DNA from 3 places in the Thiomonas sp. X19 genome. Region 3 is predicted to be linked to each of the others. Evidence: predicted binding sites of a transcription regulator. Region 3 holds the regulator's gene; each other region holds the start of a gene.
What was found. Region 3 encodes sigma-54, which starts transcription at its own class of promoters, with help from an activator protein. Its sites were predicted from a motif close to TGGCANGNAANCTGCTTT; they were not measured.
Positions count from the first base shown of each region.

Region 1: adh (aldehyde dehydrogenase) is a predicted target of sigma-54. The motif match lies at 3,264-3,281, and genes of this name have one in related genera.
Region 2: THIX_RS03945 (GTP cyclohydrolase II) is a predicted target of sigma-54. The motif match lies at 3,483-3,500, and genes of this name have one in related genera.

Region 1 covers NZ_LT605203.1:277,214-283,426, forward strand. Annotated here, with positions in the region: gene THIX_RS01505 (dioxygenase) at 1-732, opposite strand, end outside; gene THIX_RS24550 (hypothetical protein) at 743-871, opposite strand; gene THIX_RS01510 (sigma-54-dependent Fis family transcriptional regulator) at 1,069-3,039, opposite strand; gene adh (aldehyde dehydrogenase) at 3,340-4,860, shown strand; gene THIX_RS01520 (DUF779 domain-containing protein) at 4,997-5,410, shown strand; gene THIX_RS01525 (CinA family protein) at 5,605-6,147, opposite strand; gene THIX_RS01530 (phosphatidylglycerophosphatase A) at 6,137-6,213, opposite strand, start outside.
Region 2 covers NZ_LT605203.1:843,266-849,478, forward strand. Annotated here, with positions in the region: gene upp (uracil phosphoribosyltransferase) at 1-597, opposite strand, end outside; gene THIX_RS03940 (DUF1688 family protein) at 657-2,198, opposite strand; gene THIX_RS03945 (GTP cyclohydrolase II) at 2,195-3,436, opposite strand; gene THIX_RS03950 (amino acid ABC transporter substrate-binding protein) at 3,959-5,200, shown strand; gene THIX_RS03955 (branched-chain amino acid ABC transporter permease) at 5,338-6,213, shown strand, end outside.
Region 3 covers NZ_LT605203.1:535,050-541,262, forward strand. Annotated here, with positions in the region: gene argS (arginine--tRNA ligase) at 1-211, shown strand, start outside; gene THIX_RS02575 (SPOR domain-containing protein) at 296-961, shown strand; gene THIX_RS02580 (thiol:disulfide interchange protein DsbA/DsbL) at 1,052-1,711, shown strand; gene lptA (lipopolysaccharide transport periplasmic protein LptA) at 1,867-2,496, shown strand; gene lptB (LPS export ABC transporter ATP-binding protein) at 2,565-3,290, shown strand; gene THIX_RS02595 (RNA polymerase factor sigma-54) at 3,326-4,801, shown strand; gene rfaE2 (D-glycero-beta-D-manno-heptose 1-phosphate adenylyltransferase) at 4,875-5,387, opposite strand; gene THIX_RS02605 (chloride channel protein) at 5,587-6,213, shown strand, end outside.

The DNA of each region.
Region 1 (6,213 bases), 260 kb from region 3:
CTTGTGCTGCGGCTTGACCGGGTTGCCGGCCGCACCGAGCGCCCAGAACAGCGGCAGCAGATGTTCGTCGCTCGGATGCGCGCGGGCGGCATGCGGAGCTTGGCGGCGGTAGTCGAGCAAGGAGGCGGTTGCGCCACGGTCGATGGCTTCGCGCATCCAGTCGGCGAATTCCTGGACATAGGGCTCCGGCGGTTCGTCGGTCGTCGCACCGGGACGAAATTCGTGCAGGTTGTGGGTCAGGCTGCCGGTGCCGAACAGCAGCACGCCTTCGTCGGCCAGTGGAGCCAGGGCCTGGCCAAGCTTGTAGGCGCCCGCGGCGTCCAGGGGCCATGGCATGGCCAGCGGAACCACTGGAATATCCGCTTGCGGGAACATGAAACGCAGCGGCACCCACACGCCATGATCCAGGCCCCGACCCGGGTCCAAGATGGCGGCCCAGCCGGCAGCTTGCAGCAAGCTGGCCGCACGCTGGGCGAGTTCGGGGTTTCCGGCTGCCGGATAGCGCAGTTCGTGCAAGGCCGGATCAAAGCCGCCGAAATCGTGGATGGTCGCGGGTCTTGCGCTCGATCCCGCAGCCGGGATGCGGGCCATCCAGTGCGGCGAGAAGGCGAGGATGGCCGCCGGCTGCGGCAGCTCATCTCCGAGGGCACTCAGCATGGGACCGGCGGTGCCGGGCTCCAGCGGCAGCATGGGCGAGCCGTGGGAGACGAACAGGGAAGGCAGGTGAGTCATCGTGATGTCCTCATGTTTTCGCCCCATGCCCGGCGGAACGGCCGGTGCTGTGCAGCACCCATCCCAGACTTTGCGCAGCGGCGGCCGAATCGCGCTCGTGCGTCTGAGGGCGACGCATCGACTTGCGCAGCAGCGGCATGAAACGTGGATGGGTGGTCACGGGCGGGCTGAGGCTTGCGGAGCGAAGAGCTGCGATATTAGTTCGTGTTAGAACTACTATGCGGAGAAGGGTCACTTCAACCGACTCACCCTGCTTTCCACTTCTGTCCACCTGTCCCGCGCGCGCGGATCGAGCTGCCGACGGGCCGACGGCTCATGGCAACCGCGCCTGATCGGTCACTTGCGAACGTGACGGTAAAGCGTGCTGCGATGAACCCCTAGCAGCCGTGCAGCGCGGCTGACGTTGCCGCTGCAAGACGCGATTGCCGCATGAATGGCCGATTCGGTCATGGCACGCAGCGGCACAGGGGATGTGGCGGCGCCGTCCCTTTCAGGGTCTGAGCGCGCCGGCGAGGCCGAAATCGTGGGTGGCTGTTGTTGATGCGTTCGCCAATCGCGCCGAATGTCATCGGGGAGGTCGGCGAGCTCGATGCAACTCCCCGGCTCGGCCAGCGCCAGCAGCGTCTGCGCGACGGCGACGAGCTGCCGCCAGTTGCCCGGCCATGTGTAGGCCAAGAGGGCTTCGCGGGTCTGCGGGCCGAGCCGGAGCTTGCGGGGCGACAACATGGCTTGCAGGAGTTCATCGATAAGCGCCTTGGCCTCGGCATGTTCACGCAGGGCGGGCAGGACGGCCACGAAATGCTGCAGGCGGTAGTACAGATCGGTTCGGAAGCTTCCCTCGGCGGCCATCGCCTTGAGGTCGCGATGGGTGGCGCACACCAACGCAAAATCCACCGACTGCCGGCGCCCGCCGCCAAGCGCCTTGACTTCATGATCCTGCAAAACCCGGAGGAGCCGGGCCTGCATCGACAACGGCATGTCCCCGATTTCATCCAGAAACAAGACGCCGCCATGAGCCTCCCGAATCTGTCCCGGTTGACCCTTGCGCCGGGCGCCTGTGAACGCTCCCTCCTCGTAGCCGAAGAGCTCGGCCTCGATCAGGCCTTCCGGGACCGCCGCGCAATTGACGGCGACGAAGGGCCCCCGGCAGCGCTGGCTGGCCTGGTGAACCTGCCGGGCAAAAACCTCCTTGCCGACGCCCGACTCCCCCAGGATCAAGACCGGGATGCCACAGTCCAGGACACGCACCGCGCGGTCCAGTTGCGCCTCGCGCTGTGGGTCGGCGATGATGGGCGGCCTCGAGGCTGCGACTTGGTGGATCTGCGGCGTGCGTTCTGGCGCCGTGATCGAGTCCAAGTGATTCGAGGCCCTCTTGAGCCCGACCCAGCCTGAAGCCCACGATGCCGATCGCCCAGGCCGCGCCAGCCAGGGGTGAAGGCACAACTCGAACTGGTCCCGCTCGGTCGTGGGCAAGGAGCTGAACAGATCGTCGACGAAGCGGCCGCGCAGTTGTTCGAACGTCATCCCTAAAACGCGCATGGCAGCGCGATTGGCGCCCACAATCGTTGCATTGCGAATCCACAGCAAAGCTTCGCGGTGCGAGCCAATCAAGGCCGGGTCATGGGCAAAGCGCAGGATTTCGGTCTGCGCGGGCCGGTTGTCCATGGCCATGCGGTATTCGATCATCTGCGCCGCCATGCGCACCAGACCAACGGTCTGGGCTTGAATGCAGCGAGCATCGCCCGAGACATCCAGCACGCCCAGGACCTGCCCTTGCGAGCCCAGCAGAGGTGCGGCCGTGCACCCCAAGGTTCCGTTTTGCTCGAGGTAATGTTGCTGCCCGAGGACCGTGATCGGCGAGAGCTCCGTCAGCGCCGTGCCGATCGCATTGGTCCCCCGCTGGACTTCGGACCATTCGACGCCGGGCATCAACGCCACGCGCTGGGCCTTGTTCATGAACACATCTGAGCCCGCTGCGTCGAGAATCATGCCCTGCGGGTCGGCCAGCAAGACGACCACGCGTGAGGGCGACAGCGCCTCGGCCAGAGCCTCCAGCTCGGGCAGCGCGTGCCGACGCAGCCGCCCCTGCGCGTCGCGCCGGGCAAACAGCGCCTCATGCGCCAGGGGCTCGGGAGTCTCACTGAGGGTGGCGGGGAGGGCCAGGCACCGCCGCCACGACCTTGCGATCAGCTCCGGCACCGCGCCTTGCGGATCACTCCCGTCTTCGAAAAAACGCTGTCGCGCCAACTGCAACGTGGTCGACGGCGTGGCAATTCCCGCGCTGCCCGGCGGCCTGGTCTGGGGCATTTCCGTCTCCTGGGTTGGCGTGCCATCAAGGCCATGGCAGCCAATCTTCTGCTGGCGAAGTGTCGCACTCAAAGGGCGCCATGTCACCTGTCGCAAGATGCGACGCTTCAGTGATGCAAATCGAGAAGGAAGACCGGAGAGCGTACTCCGGGTCATCCCGGATGCATTCGCCTAAGTGCTTGTCAATGAACGAAGATATTTCGTCCTGGCGCAAGCGTTGGGTCTGGCACGAATCCTGATAGGGATGAGGGCGCTGCATCTGCAGTTCAACTCCCTATCCAACAATCTCAGGAGACGTTCATGGACATGCTTGAACCCGGCAAGTTTGGCACTGCCGTTGCCTTCAAAAAGCGCTATGGCAACTACATCGGCGGCGAGTGGGTTGCGCCTGCCGGCGGCCAATACTTCGAGAACATTTCGCCCGTCACTGGCAAGCCCTTTTGCGACATTCCGCGCTCGACGGCGGCCGACATCGAGCGCGCGCTCGATGCCGCGCACAAGGCCAAGGGCGCCTGGGGCCGCACATCGCCCACGGATCGCGCGAACATCCTGAACAAGATCGCCGACCGCATGGAGGCCAACCTGCCCATGCTCGCCGCCGCCGAAACCTGGGACAACGGCAAGCCCATCCGCGAAACCACGCTGGCCGACCTGCCGCTGGCCATCGACCACTTCCGCTATTTCGCCTCGTGCGTACGCGCGCAGGAAGGCGGCATCAGCGAGATCGACCATGAGACCTATGCCTACCACTACCACGAGCCGATCGGCGTCGTCGGGCAGATCATTCCCTGGAATTTTCCGATTCTGATGGCCGTCTGGAAGCTGGCGCCGGCGCTGGCGGCGGGCAACTGCGTCGTGCTCAAACCCGCCGAGCAAACACCGGTTTCCATCCTGGTGCTGGTGGAATTGGTTGGCGACTTGCTGCCTGCGGGTGTGCTGAACGTGGTCAATGGCTTCGGTCTGGAAGCGGGCAAGCCGCTGGCTTCCAGCAGCCGCATCGGCAAGATCGCCTTCACCGGAGAGACGACCACCGGCCGGCTGATCTCGCAGTATGCGAGCCAGAATCTGATTCCCGTCACGCTGGAACTCGGGGGCAAGTCACCGAACATCTTCTTTGCCGACGTGATGGACAAGGACGACGGCTACTTCGACAAGGCGCTCGAAGGTTTTGCGATGTTCGCGCTCAACCAGGGCGAGGTCTGCACCTGCCCTTCCCGTGCGCTGGTCCAGGAGTCGATCTACGAGCGCTTCATCGAGCGCGCCATCAAGCGCGTGGCGGCGATCAAGCAAGGCAGCCCGCTGGAGATGGAAACCATGATCGGCGCGCAGGCATCGAGCGAGCAACTGGAAAAAATCCTCTCCTACCTCGACATCGGCAAACAGGAGGGCGCCCAGGTTCTGATTGGAGGCGAGCGCAACAAGCTGCCGGGTGAACTGGAGGGCGGCTATTACGTCAAGCCCACGGTTTTCAAAGGGCACAACAAGATGCGCATTTTCCAGGAGGAAATCTTCGGCCCGGTCCTGTCCGTCACCACGTTCAAGGACGAGGAAGAAGCGCTGGAGATTGCCAATGACACGCTGTACGGCCTGGGCTCGGGCGTCTGGACGCGCGACATGAATCGGGCGTTCCGCATGGGCCGCGGCATCCAGGCCGGCCGCGTCTGGACGAACTGCTACCACCTCTACCCCGCCCACGCGGCGTTCGGTGGCTACAAGCAATCGGGCATCGGACGCGAAAACCACAAGATGATGCTCGACCATTACCAGCAGACCAAGAACCTGCTGGTGAGCTACAGCGAAAGCAAGCTGGGCTTCTTCTGAGCGCCCCTTCGTTTCCTTGAGAGGACGCGCTGCGCCACTGCCCGTGAACGCGGGCAGTGGCGCAGCCGGACAGCACCGCATGCGCATTGCAACCCTGTAATCCCGCAGCTTTCCAAACGCCGACGGATGACCTGCCATGAACACCGAGCAAACCTTGCGCGAAGCATCCACGACGGCACCGGTCGTCCCTCGAGTCATCGCGACCACTGCGGCGCTCGAACTGATCGCCAAGCTCAAAGCAACCCACGGGGAGCTGATGTTTCATCAGTCCGGCGGCTGTTGCGATGGCAGCGCGCCGATGTGCTTTGCTGCGGGCGAATTTTTGGTTGGGGAGGCAGATCGGCTTCTAGGGTCTATCGGTGGCGTGCCGTTTTACATCGGGCTTGCACAGTTCGAGTATTGGAAACACACGCAACTCATCATCGATGTCGTTCCCGGCCGCGGCGGCATGTTTTCTCTCGAGGGTTCAACAGGTCTGCGCTTTCTCACGCGCTCAAGGCTTTTTGACGACGACGAATGGAGAGTTTTGGAACAGGAGGGACGCATCTGATCCTGCATTCATCGATCCAAGATTGAGTACCATCGATCGGATGAGCAAAGATTTGCTCTCCCGTGCGAAACCAAATTCGTGTGGGCATCTTCATGGGCCACGGCAAGACAAAGGAGTTTCGGGAACACAGCCACCCGCATTCCAGTTGCTTTTGCCGAGGCTGCATCGCCGGAAGGCTCGGCGCCTTTCATCATTCACGCGTCGCGCGCCGCCCCGAGCAGTCGTCGCCGCAATCCCTCCAATGCATACCGCGCCGAGGCCAGGCGCACCGCTTCGCGGTCGCCGGGCCAGATGATGGATTGGGCCTCAGCGCGTAGGCTGTCCGGCTGCTCCTGATCCAGCCAGGCCCAGCCGAACCACACCAGTCCCACCGGCTTGTCCGGTGTGCCGCCGCTGGGGCCGGCGATGCCGGTGATGGACAGGGCGGCCTGCACGGGGGCGTGCGCCAGCACCCCGCGCGCCATGGCCAGTGCCACTTCGCGGCTGACGGCGCCGTGCGTGGCGAGCAGGGCTTCGGGCACGCCCAGCAGCTCGGTCTTGGCGCGGTTGCTGTAGGTGACGATGCCGCGCTCGAACCAGTCGCTCGAACCGGCGAAGCTGGTGACGGCTGCGGCCACCAGCCCGCCGGTGCAGGACTCGGCGCAGCCCAGCATCCAGCCGCGATCGAGCAAGGGCGCGCGCAGCGCCAACGCGGCGTCCAGCACGTCCCGCCATGGCGCTTGCGCTTCATGCGCCATGGCTTGCGCTCCACGCCAACAGCAGCATGGCGCCGAACACCACGGCCAGTGTGAGCAGTGCGGCCA
Region 2 (6,213 bases), 310 kb from region 3:
GCCGGGGACGATGTAGCCGTGCTCGTTGAGCCGCTCGTCGATGGCGGCCAGCGTGATGGGCACGTCGGCGTGGGCGGCGCGCACGGTGCGCACGCCTTCGGGCGCGGCCAGCAGATTGACGAGCTTGAGCGTGGTGGCGCCGGCTTCCTTCAGCCGCGACAGCGCCGCAGCGGCGGAGTTGCCGGTGGCGAGCATGGGGTCGACGACGATGACCAGGCGCTCGGCCATGTCGTCGGGCACCTTGAAGTAGTACTCCACCGGCTCCAGCGTGTCCGGGTCGCGGTACAGGCCGATGTGGCCGACGCGGGCGTTGGGCAGCAGGTCGATCATGCCGTCGAGCATGCCGTTGCCGGCGCGCAGGATGGACACCAGGCACAGCTTCTTGCCGCTGAGCAGCGGCATGCGGCAGGCGGCCACCGGGGTGACCACGTCCACCTCCTCGGTGGGCAGGTCGCGCGTGGCTTCGAACGCCAGCATCGCGGCGATCTCGCGCACCAGACGGCGGAAGTTGTCGGTGGTGGTGTCCCTGCTGCGCGCCAGCGTCAGCTTGTGCTGCACCAGCGGGTGGTTGACGACATGGACCAGGGGATCGTTCATGCGGGTTCTCCGTTCATGCTGTGTTGTCATGGGGCGAGCGGGGCGCGGTCTGGGAGGCGTCAAAACACCGTGCCGTCGCTGACGATGCGCAGCGGCGGCCCGCCACCGGCGCGGCGCTCGGCGGCGATGCGGCGGCCGGCGAACCAGGCGCCGCCTTCGATCACCTGCGTCAGTGGAAATTGCGCCGCGCTCACGCCAAGGCGCGCGCGCACGGCGTCGGCGAGTTCGTCGAGCAGCGCGACCGTGAGGGCGCGCCACTCCACCACCGGCTCGCTGTCCACGGTGAGGGGCTTGCTCGCCAGCGCCGCGTCGCGCGGCTGCAGCAGGCCGAGGTCGAGCAGCAGGCCGCCGTTGCGGTATTCGGGCAGGCCGGTGAGGGCGTCGAGTTCGCGCACCTGCAGGGCGCCCCATTGCAGCGGCTCGATCAGCGAATAGCTCATCCACTGCGTCAGTTTGTGGAAGGGCATATAGCCGTCGCTCGTGGCGGGGTGATGCCAGCAGTCGCCCAGGTTCACGCCAGCCAGCGTCAACCGGCCCGGCCACACCGGGCCGAGCAGGCGCAGCAGGGTGGACAGCAGGGTGTCGGCGCGCACGCTGATGCTTCCAGCTTCGTCCTGCGCCGCGGCATGGGCCAGCCAATGGTCGAACAAGCGCCCCAGGCGCAGACTGCCGGGGCGCTCGGGGTCGGCGAACACGGCGGGCGCGGCGCGCATGGCTTCGCCCAGACTGCGCAGCAGTTGAGCGCGACCTTCCAGCCCCACCAATGGGTTGTCGGGGCCGACCTGGAAAGCCTGCGCCAGCGCGGCGGCGTCGCAGCGGCGCAGCGCGGCGGCGTCGCAGCGCAGGGGCTGGGCCGGGTCGTCCGACAGCCGGCCGCTGGCGAACAGCGCCAGGCTGGCCACGCCCAGCCCTTCGGAACGCGCCAGGGTCTGGCCGCTGCCGGCGTCGGCATAGCGCCACTGCGGGCCGGCACCGGCGTCGAGCAGCACGCTGGGAATCACCAGATCAATGGCGATGCGGGAACGTTCATACGCGCCCGCAGGGATCGGCTGCGCCGTCCCGCCCCTCCAGGGGGACAAGGAAACTTGGGAGCGGCCCTGCGCTCCCCTGCGCGCCGTGGCCGTTCTGCCCGGGATGCCTGCATCGACCAGCCCGCCAAAGCGATCCACCCCGCCCGCCTCGAAATGCCGCCAGCGGCTGTGCATGGGCACGCGCAAATCGGGGTGGCGGCTGCGGATGGTGTCGACCACATAGTCGGCCGTGGCGCCCATGCGCTCGGGATGCCAGGTGAAATGCGCCAGTTCGCCGCGCCGCGCATGCGCCATGATTTGCGCCGCATGGCTGCGCACGGCGGCGGCGCTCAGCAGGCTTTGCGCCAGCGTGGCGCCGGCATTCTGGGCGCGCGTCGTTTGGCGAACCTCCCCCTCCCGGCCTCCCCCACTGGTGGGGGAGGAGCACGCGCGATCTTGCGCCTGCTCGAGGGAGGAGAGGGCGGCGCCTTCGCCTCGCGCAGGAGACGTGAATTCACCCCCTCCCCATCGTTGGGGAGGGCTGGGGAGGGGAGCTTGGGCGTCGCCCAGGGGCGGCTTGCGATGACTCATTCCTCCAGCCCCCGACCCTTCGGCAGCGCCAGTTCTTCCTCGCTCGGCGTGTAGTGCGAGAAGTAGCCGGCGGCTTTTTTCGCGTCCATTTCCACGCGCGCATCGGGCGGAATCAGGTCCTCGGGAATGGCCACCTGCTCGACGACCTCGATGCCGGCCTGGGTCAGCGCGCCGAGTTTCATATTGCTCATCGACGCCCAGCGGTCGATGCGGGTGATGCCCAGCCAGTGGAACACGTCGGGCATGAGCTCCTGGAAGCGCATGTCCTGCACCCCGGCCACGCATTCGGTACGCTCGAAATAGGTCTCGGCGCGGTCGCCGCCGAGCTGGCGCTTGCGCGCGTTGTAGACCAGGAACTTGGTCACCTCGCCCAGGGCGCGGCCCTCCTTGCGGTTGTACACGACGAGGCCGACGCCGCCCTGCTGCGCCATCTCGATGCAGACCTCGATGCCATGCGCCAGATAGGGCCGGCAGGTGCAGATGTCGGAGCCGAACACGTCCGAGCCGTTGCACTCGTCGTGCACGCGGCAGGCCACGCGGGTCTCGGTCTTGCCGAGCTGGGCGACGTCGCCGAAGAAGTACAGCGTCATGCCGCCGATGGGCGGCAGGAACACCTTCAGGTCGGGCCGCGTCACCAGTTCCGGGAACATGCCGCCGGTCTGCTCGAACAGGGTGCGGCGCAGCGCCGGTTCGCGCACGCCGAAGCGCGCTGCAATGCCCGGCAGCCACCACACCGGATCGACCGCGGCCTTGGTCACGCGCACGTCGCCGTTGGCGTGCAGGATGGCGCCGTCGGGCGTGAGCCGGCCGGTGGCGATGGCGTCTTTCAGCTCGGGCATGTTGATGTGCGCGCGGGTGACGGCGATGGTCGGGCGCAGGTCCAGCCCGGCGGCGATCTGCGCGGCGAACACCTCGGGCACCAGATGGCCCCAGGGGTCGAGCGAAACGATCTTGCCGGGCTCGGCCCACTGCGGATGCGGGCCGATGGCGGCGGCCGGCGCGGTGTCGGTGAAGTCGGGCCGGTGGTCGCGGTCGAGCGCGCCCGAGGCCACCGCCAGCGCGCGGTACAAGGCATAGGCGCCCGCATGCGTGCCGATGGCGTTGCGCCGGCGCGGGTCGGTCAGCGTGGCCACCACCGGACCGCGCGCAGCGGCCGTGGCGGCGTCCCAATGGATTTCAGGCGGTTGCACCATGCTGCCCTGGCCGGGATGCGATGAGAGCACGACGTGACTGGACATGAAGGGCTCCAAAAACTTGACCGATTGGTCAGAATATACGGCGATGGATGCAAGCATCGTGCCGGGTTTTCCCGCTGGCCGCGTGCGTTTCGCGGTGCGCTTGAAGCCGCTTGCCTGGGAGCGCAGACCTGAGGGCTGCTGTGCGCAGCGGCGTTCAAACCGCTCGTGGTGCACCGTTGCGCCTGTTTGGTGCATGGCACGGCCAACGAGGGGTTCGACCCCGTGGGCGAGGCGGCTGACGCCCTCGCCGGTCATCTGCGCTGCTTCATTCTTGCGCGCCCGCGCCTTGCCGGAGACACGCCGCGCACAAAACAAATTGTCACGTCGGCGCCAATCCGAGGGCTGGCGCGTCTGCAAGCCAAGCCGTTGAAGCATGCTGTTGCACTTGCGTGCACCGACGCATTGACTCCCAATGCGTCGAAACCGAGAATGAATCACGACATTTCAACCACGACCCGGCCCTGACTTTGGGGTTGTACAAGGGCTTTGAAGCTCGGGCGGGACACTCCGGAGACTCACATCATGACCAGCATGCCCAATGCATGGAAACGTGCCGCCGCAGGCATGGCAATGAGCGTGGCGGCAGTTGCCGCGCACGCTGCAGCCGCGCCCTCGGTGATCAAGATCGGCACCCTGTATGCCAGCAGCGGCGCCTTCGCCGTGGCGTCCCAAGGCCAGTACGAGGGCCTGCAATACTGGGTCGACGCCGTCAACAAGGACGGCGGCCTGTTCGTCAAGGCCTACGACAAAAAGATCCCCGTGAAGATCATCGCCTACGACGATCAAAGCTCCACCTCCACCGCCACCACGCTCTACAACCAGCTCATCACCCAGGACAAGGTGGACGTGCTGGTGGCCGACTTCGGCTCGGTGCTCACCTCGGTGGCCGTGCCGCTGGCGGCCGAGCACCACATGCTGCTGATCGACCCCACCGGCTCGGGCGCCAATTTCTTCACCAAGCCGACCAACTACCTGGCCGATGTGAGCATTCCGTCGTCGCAGGTCTGGCCGGTTCCTCTGGCCAAATACCTGTTGCAGCAAAAGATCAAGCGCATCGCCATCGTCTACGACGCCAATGATTTCGACGCCTCGCAGGCCACCACGATGAAGGACGAGTTGGCCAAGGGCGGCGTCACCCCGGTGTACTACCACGGCGTGTCCACCAGCGAGTCCAACTACACCGTGCTGCTGCACACCATCGCCGCGAGCAACCCCGACGCGGTGCTGGAGTTCGGCTATCCGCCCAATGACATTGCCTTCCTCAAGGCGCTGTCGCAAAGCGGGCTGCACTTCCCCATGACCTTCACCATCTTCCCGGGGCAGTTGCTCAGTCTGTTGACCAAGAACGTCGGGGCCAAGGGGCTGGCCTACACCTACACCTATCCGACGCCGCCGCTGGTGAAGTACGACAAGGTGAGCTACGGGCAGAACACGGCGCAGTTCGTCGACGCCTTCACGGCCGCCAAGAAGAAGGCGCCCAATTTCCTGGACGCGGCGGGCTACAACACCGGCCTCATCATCCAGCACATGCTGGACATGGCGCCCAAGTTCACCCAGCTTGACTTCCATCAGGCGTTGATGGACATGTCGGGCAAGACCACCACCCTGCTCGGCGAGTTCAAGATCAACGCCAACGGCGCCCAGCTCGGCCAGCCCTTCCCGGTGGCGCAGCTGGTGCCCGAGGCCGGCAGCATGAAGGTGGTCGTGGTCTACCCGCAGGACAAGGCGACTGGCAAAGCCGTGTATCCGGCGCCCAAGCCGTAAGTCACGGGCCGCGCGGCCCGACGCTTCCCTTGTGGCCGCCCCTCCCCCGGGGCGGTGAACAAGCCGCCCGCACCCAGGTGCCGGCCGGCGGGGAAGCGTTGCGGACGTTTGCTTGAAGCATCGATCAGGGAGAGCGTTTGGAACTGCTCGCATACGCCATCATCGGCGGCATTCTGTACGGCATTTTTTTCAGCCTGATCGGCATCGGGCTGAATCTGATTTTTGGCGTCATGCGCATCATCAACCTGGCGCATGGGCAGTTCATCGTGCTCGGTGGCTATGCCGCCTGGATCGTCTCGCGGCACTTCGGTTTCAACCCGCTGTGGGGCGTGCCGCTGTCCATCGCCTGTGCCGTCGTCATCGGCTATCCGCTGTATTACGCCGTGGTGCCGCGCCTGCAGCGCAGCGGTGACCCGGAGATGCTGTCCTTCATCCTGTTCTTCGGCATCGGCCAGATGCTCGAAGCGCTCACGGGGTTGGCCTTCGGCGCCGACCAGCGCTCGCTGCCGAGCGAGGCGCTGGGTTCCGGCAACATCGGCCTGCTCGGCCAACAATTTCCCGACAGCTGGTGGGTGGCCGCGGTCTTCAGCCTGGCCGCCATCGCCGGGCTGTATCTGTACTTCGCGCACACCAAGCTGGGTTACGCCACGCGCGCCATCATGGCCAACCGCGACGAGGCGCTGGCCACCGGCATCAGCGTCAACCGCGTCTCGGTCATCGCCTTCGTCGCCGGCCTGGCGCTGGCCGGCACGGCCGGGGTGTTCCTGCCGTATCTGCTCGGCTCGGTCTCGCCGGACCTGGGCAACGAACTCACCACCACCTCGTTCGCCATCGTCATCATCGGCTCGCTGGGCAACCCGCTGGGCACGGTCATCGGCGGCCTGGTGTTCGGCCTGGGCACGATGCTGATGCAAACCTACTACTCCTCCTGGTCCAACCTCGTGCCTTACGTGCTGTTGTTGATCATCGTGCTCATCCGTCCCACCGGCCTGCTGGGCAAGGCGGTGCGCAAT
Region 3 (6,213 bases):
GCGCCAGGCGGCGGACGACCTGACGCCGCACGATGTGGCGTTCTACGCGCGCCAGCTCGCCGGCAGCTTCCACGCCTTCTACAACGCCGAGCGCGTGCTGGTGGATGATGCCGCACTCAAGCAGGCTCGTCTCGCCCTGCTGCAAGCCGTGCGTCAGGTGTTGCACAATGCGTTGGCCATGCTGGGCGTCAGCAGCCCGCAGCGCATGTAAGGCCCGCCCAGGCCAGGCCGGCGCAGGTTCAACAGCCCTCGGTTCGCGCCGCCGTCATTCCATCGCACCCCATCCCGTCACGCCATGCCTCAACACCTTCTCCCCATCCGTTCGCCCGGCTGCGCCCAGCGCGGCGGCACCCTGCTCGGCCTGATCGTCGGTCTGGTGCTGGGCCTGGCCATCGCGCTGGTGGCGGCCATGTACATCACCAAGGCGCCGCTGCCCTTCATGAACCGCTTCCAGGAGCGCCCCAGCGGCGCGGCGTCCGGCGCGGCCAACTGGAATCCGAATCAGGGCCTGGTCAGCGGCGGCGCTCCGGCTCCGGTGGCCGGCAGCTCCATCCCCGTGCAGGTGAGCAGCGCCCCGCTCTCGCCCAAGGCGATCGAGTCGCTGGGCCAGCCGCCCACGGGTGTGGTGCAGTCGGGCCAGGCAGCGACTGCCGCTGGTGTCACGGGTGCAATCAGCCCCGCAATGCCAGCACCGGCCAATACCGCCACTCCGGCGGGATCTTCCAATCTGCTCTACATCCTGCAAATCGGCGCCTACAGCACCAAGGCCGACGCTGAAAGCCAGCGCGCCAAAGTGGCGTTCACCGGGCTGGAAGCGCATATTGACGAGCGCGTGGTCGGTGGCCGCACCCTCTACCGCGTGCGCGTGGGCCCTTACCCCGCCGCCGAGCAGGCCGACAAGGCGCAGAAACTCTTGAATGACAACGGAATCGAATCCGCAGTCGTTAAGGTTTCGAAGTAGCCCTGCGGAACAGGGTTGGTCTCGAGCGAGGCGACCCTGCACGCGGCAACTGAATTGCACACCCATCTCAACCCCTTGAAAGGAAGCACCATGAATCGCTGGTTCGCCCGCATCGCCGCGCTGCTGTTGCTCGGTTTCAGTGTTGCGGCAAACGCCGCAGGCGCCGCCCCATTCCAGGAAGGCGCCGGTTACAACAAGCTGCCGAGCGCACAGCCGGTTGGCCACAAGGGCAAGATCGTCGTCACCGAATTCTTCTGGTACGACTGCCCGCATTGCTTCGAGTTCGAGCCCCTGCTGGAAGCCTGGGCGAAAAAGCAACCGGCCGATGTCGTCCTGGAACGCGTGCCGGTGGCGTTCGCGCCGCAATACGTCGCGCAGCAAAAGCTGTATTACGCGCTCAAGGCCCTGGGCAAGGTCGATGCCTTGCAGGGCGCCATTTTCAACGCCATTCATGTGCAGCACATCCCGCTCGGAACGCCGGAGCAGATGGCCAACTGGCTGGTCGGGCGCGGCATTCCGAAGGCCACGTTCATGAACGCCTACAACTCCTTCGGCGTGCAAATGGAAACCAAGCGCGCCACGCAAATGGTGACGGACTACCAGATCACCGGCGTGCCCACGCTTGCGGTCGGCGGCATGTACACCGCATCAGCCTCGATGCCGGAGACGCCCAACAACGAGAAGGTCTTGCAGGCGGTCGATTTTCTGGTGCAGCAATTGCGCGCTGGCATGGCGAAAACAGCCAAATAAGCCAGATTCCGGCTTCGTCTTGCCGCTGAAAAGCCCGCAATCGCGGGCTTTTTCACGCTTGGGCCAAGACCAGCCGACAGCCGACCCCTGCCCGAGCCGGGCGGCTCAGGAACGGGGCCGACATGCCTACAATGCTCCACATGAAAGCAAACTTCATGCCCATGCTTCGCTCCGCGACGCGCCTGCTGCTGGCGGCGCTGCTGGCGGCCACGCTGGTTCCGGCCCAGGCGCTGCAGTCCGACAAGACGCAGCCGATTCAGGTCGAGGCCGACGCGATGCACTACAACGACGTCAAGCAGACCAGCGTGTTCACCGGCAATGTGGTGGTCACCAAAGGTTCGCTGGTGATTCACGCCGCCCGCGTGGAGGTGGTGCAGACGCCGCAGGGCTATGACGACGCCACCGCATTCGGCACGCCGAACAAGCTCGCGACCTACGCGCAGACGCTGGACGCGCAGCCGGGGCAGCCCACGCCGTCGATGTTCGGCAGCGCCGTCACCATTCACTACGACGGCAAGAGCGACGTGGTCACATTCACCGGCCAGGCCACGCTCGACCGCCTGAGCGATGGCAAGCTGACGGACCGTGCCCAGGGTGAGGTCATCACCTACAACGACCTGACGGATGTCTTCACCGTGGTCGGCGGCAAAGCCGGCGCCACGCCTTCCAACCCCAACGGCCGGGTGCGGGTGATGCTGTCGCCGCGCACCACGCAGCCCGCAGCCAAGCCCAGCGGGCCGGCGCCGGCGTTGAAGGTGTCGCCAGGCCTGGGAGCGCGGCCGTGAACGCGGCGGTGTTGAAGCCGGTGGAGCCGGCGGCGTCGGCCCAGACCCAGCATGCCGGGGTGCTCAGCATGCGCGGCTTGCAAAAGCGCTATGGCGGGCGCCAGGTGGTGCGCGACGTGAGCCTGGAGGTGCGCGGTGGCGAGGTGGTCGGGCTGCTTGGCCCGAACGGCGCCGGCAAGACCACCTCGTTCTACATGATCGTCGGCCTGGTGCGGGCCGACGGCGGCGAGATCCACCTCAACGGCCAGAACATCACGCATCAGCCGATGTACCGGCGCGCGCGTCTGGGCCTGTCCTACCTGCCGCAGGAAGCCTCGATTTTTCGCGGCCTGTCGGCGGCCGAAAACGTGCGTGCGGTGCTGGAACTGCAGCACGACGCCGAGGGCCGTGCCCTGAAAAAGCCCGAGATCGAAGCGCGCCTGGGGCAGTTGCTGCGCGAGCTGCATGTGGAGCATCTGGCCGACAGTCCAGCCATCGCCTTGTCGGGCGGCGAGCGGCGGCGGGTGGAAATTGCCCGGGCGCTGGCCACCAATCCCCAGTTCATCCTGCTCGACGAGCCCTTCGCCGGCATCGATCCCATCGCCGTCATCGAAATCCAGCGCATCGTCCAATTCCTCAAGTCGCGCGGCATTGGCGTGCTCATCACCGATCACAACGTGCGCGAAGCCCTGGGCATCTGCGACCACGCCTGCATCATCAGCGAGGGCAGCGTGCTGGCGCTGGGCAAGCCGGACGACATCGTCAACAATCCGGCCGTGCGCAAGGTCTATCTGGGCGAGAGTTTCCGCTTATGAGCGCTCCTGCGTTTCCTTGAGCGCGCGCCAAAACCATGAAGCAGTCGCTCAATCTTCGCCTGTCGCAGCACCTCGCGCTCACGCCGCAGTTGCAGCAATCCATCCGCCTGCTGCAACTCTCCACGCTGGAGTTGCTGCAGGAAGTCGAGCAGATGCTCGAGGCCAACCCTTTTCTGGAGCATGAGGAAGGCGAGGGCGATGTCGAGACGCCCGCCGAGGCGCAAAGCGCGACGGAAGCCGCCGAGGCGCGCAAGGAGGCGAGCGATGAGGCCGTCGAACTCAAGCTCGACCGCGAGGACTGGCAGTCCGGTGCCGAGCAGGGCGAGTGGGATACCGCGCCGGGCGAAAACTGGCAGGGCAGTGGCGGCGAGGCCGACGACGACTTCGACCCGCTGGGCCTGGCGCATGTGGGCACCGATCTGCGCGCCCATCTGCGCGGCCAGCTCGCGGGCCTGGGGCTGAGCGAGGCCGACCGCGCCGCGGCCGAGGCCATCATCGACTCGCTCGACGAAGACGGCTACCTGGCCGAAGGCCCCGAGTTGCTGGGCGCCGAACTCGACGCCGAGGCCGGCGAGGAGGAGCGCGAAGCGCTGTGCAGCGCGCTGCGCATGGGTTTGAAGCTGGTGCAGAGTTTCGACCCGGCTGGCGTCGGCGCCACCAGCCTGGGCGAGTGCATGTGCTTGCAACTCCAGCGCCAAGCCCCCTGCCCGGAGCGCGACCTGGCCATCGCCTTGTGCGCTGGCGGCCATCTGGCCCTGCTGTCCAAGCGCGACTGGAAGCGGCTGGCCCGCGCCCTGCAGGTCGACGAGGCCGCGCTGCGCGAGGTGCAGCAACGCATCGCGCGGCTGGATCCGCGCCCGGGCGCGCGCTTCATGCCGTCCACCGCGCAGGCCGTCACGCCCGACGTCATCGCCATGCGCAGCGGCCGGCGTTGGCGCGCGATGCTCAACCCCGAGGTGCTGCCCAAGCTGCGCATCAACAGCCTGTATGCCGATCTGCTGCGCCGCTCGCGCGACGGCGCCGGGCTGTCGGGCCAGTTGCAGGAGGCGCGCTGGTTCGTGCGCAATGTGCAGCAGCGCTTCGAGACCATCGAGCGCGTGGCGCAGGCCGTGATCGAGCGCCAGCAGAACTTTTTCAGCCATGGCGAGCTGGGCATGCGCCCACTGGTGCTGCGCGAAATCGCCGATGAGCTCGGCTTGCACGAGTCCACCATCTCGCGTGTGACCACGCAGAAATACGTGCTCACGCCGTTCGGCACGTTCGAGCTGAAATACTTTTTCGGCTCGGGCCTGTCCACCGATACCGGCGGCAACGCATCGAGCACCGCGGTGCGCGCCATCATCCGCCAAATGGTGCAGGACGAGAACCCGGCGGCGCCGCTCTCGGACGGCGAACTCGCCGAGCGCCTCGCCGCCCAGGGCATCACCGTGGCGCGGCGCACCGTGGCCAAGTACCGCGAAGCCCTGCGCATTCCGCCGACGGCGCAACGCAAGAGCGCGTCCAGCCCATAGGGCCGTGCGCGGGCCCCGTGCGGCGGACTCTGCATCCGCACCCCGATGCGTGACGCGCCCCCGTGAGGCGGGTTCAGCCTTCCCCGCGAATGCGCCGCACCAGCGCCGTGGTAGAGCGGCCGGCGACGAAGGGCAGGATGCGCACCTCGCCGCCCCAGCCGCGCACCAGCGGGGTTTCGGGCAGGGTCGCGACGCTGTAGTCGCCGCCCTTCACATAAATCTCGGGGCGCACCAGCCGCAGCAGCGCCAGCGGCGTGGCTTCGTCGAACAGCACCACCAGGCTCACGCTTTCCAGCGCGGCCAGTACGGCGGCGCGATCGTCTTGCGGGTTGAGCGGGCGCTCGGGGCCCTTGCCCAGGCTGCGCGCCGAAGCGTCGGAGTTCAGCCCCAGCACCAGACTGGCGCCGAGCGCGCGCGCCTGTGCGAGGTAAGTCACATGGCCGCGGTGCAGGATGTCGAACACGCCGTTGGTGAACACCAGCGGGCGCGGCAGCGCGGCCAGGGCCTGCGGCAATTGCGCCGGCGCACAGAGCTTGCGCAGAAAGGCCGGGGCGGGGGGTGAGGTGGATGCGGGGCTGCTGGACATGGCTGGCATTGTCGCAAAGCCGTCCGTGCGGGCGGTACGAACCCGTTCGCGGCAACGCGACCGCCAGCTGCCAACCACGACCATCCGCGAGGACCCGCGATCGGTCGCGCGTCCTCGCGGTGGAGCGCTTGTTGTCGGCGTTCACCAAACTTCACCGCTCTGGGGCGTGCGAGCCGATACCATTTCTGCAACCTTTCCCTTGCGCAGCGGCGATGGCCTGCCGCGCCAGCTCGTCATGTCCGAATCCATCTCGAACCGCTTCCACGCCTTGCTCGTCCATCTGCGCCTGGGTTTAGACCCGATGGTGCCGATGATGCTGGTCGCGGCCATCATCGGTTTTGTCGCCTCGGTGGCGGTGGAGGGCTTCCGCCAGGCGATGTACGCCATCATCCGCCTCTACAGCACGCACGAGCATCTGGTCACCGCTGCCGCCGGGCTGCCGCTTTGGCAGCGGGCCGTCATTCCAGTGATTGCCGCGGTCGTCGGCGGGCTCATCATGTGGGCCGGGCAGCGCTGGATCAAGCGCCCGCGCGGGCCGGAGTACATGGAGGCGGTGCGCGTGGGCGACGGCCTGCTGCCGGTGGTGCCCAACCTGATGCGCACCGCCTCGTCGCTGGTGGCGGTGAGCGGCGGCATCACCATCGGCCGCGAAGGCACGATGATCCAGTTCGCCTCGCTGGTGTCGTCCTTCATCGGCCGCATCGGCCGCGCCGACCCGGCGCACCAGCGGCTCATCGTCGCCTGCGGTGCGGCAGCGGGTTTTGCCGGGGCGTATCACGCGCCGATCGCCGGCACCCTGTTCGTCGCCGAAATCATTCTCGGCGGC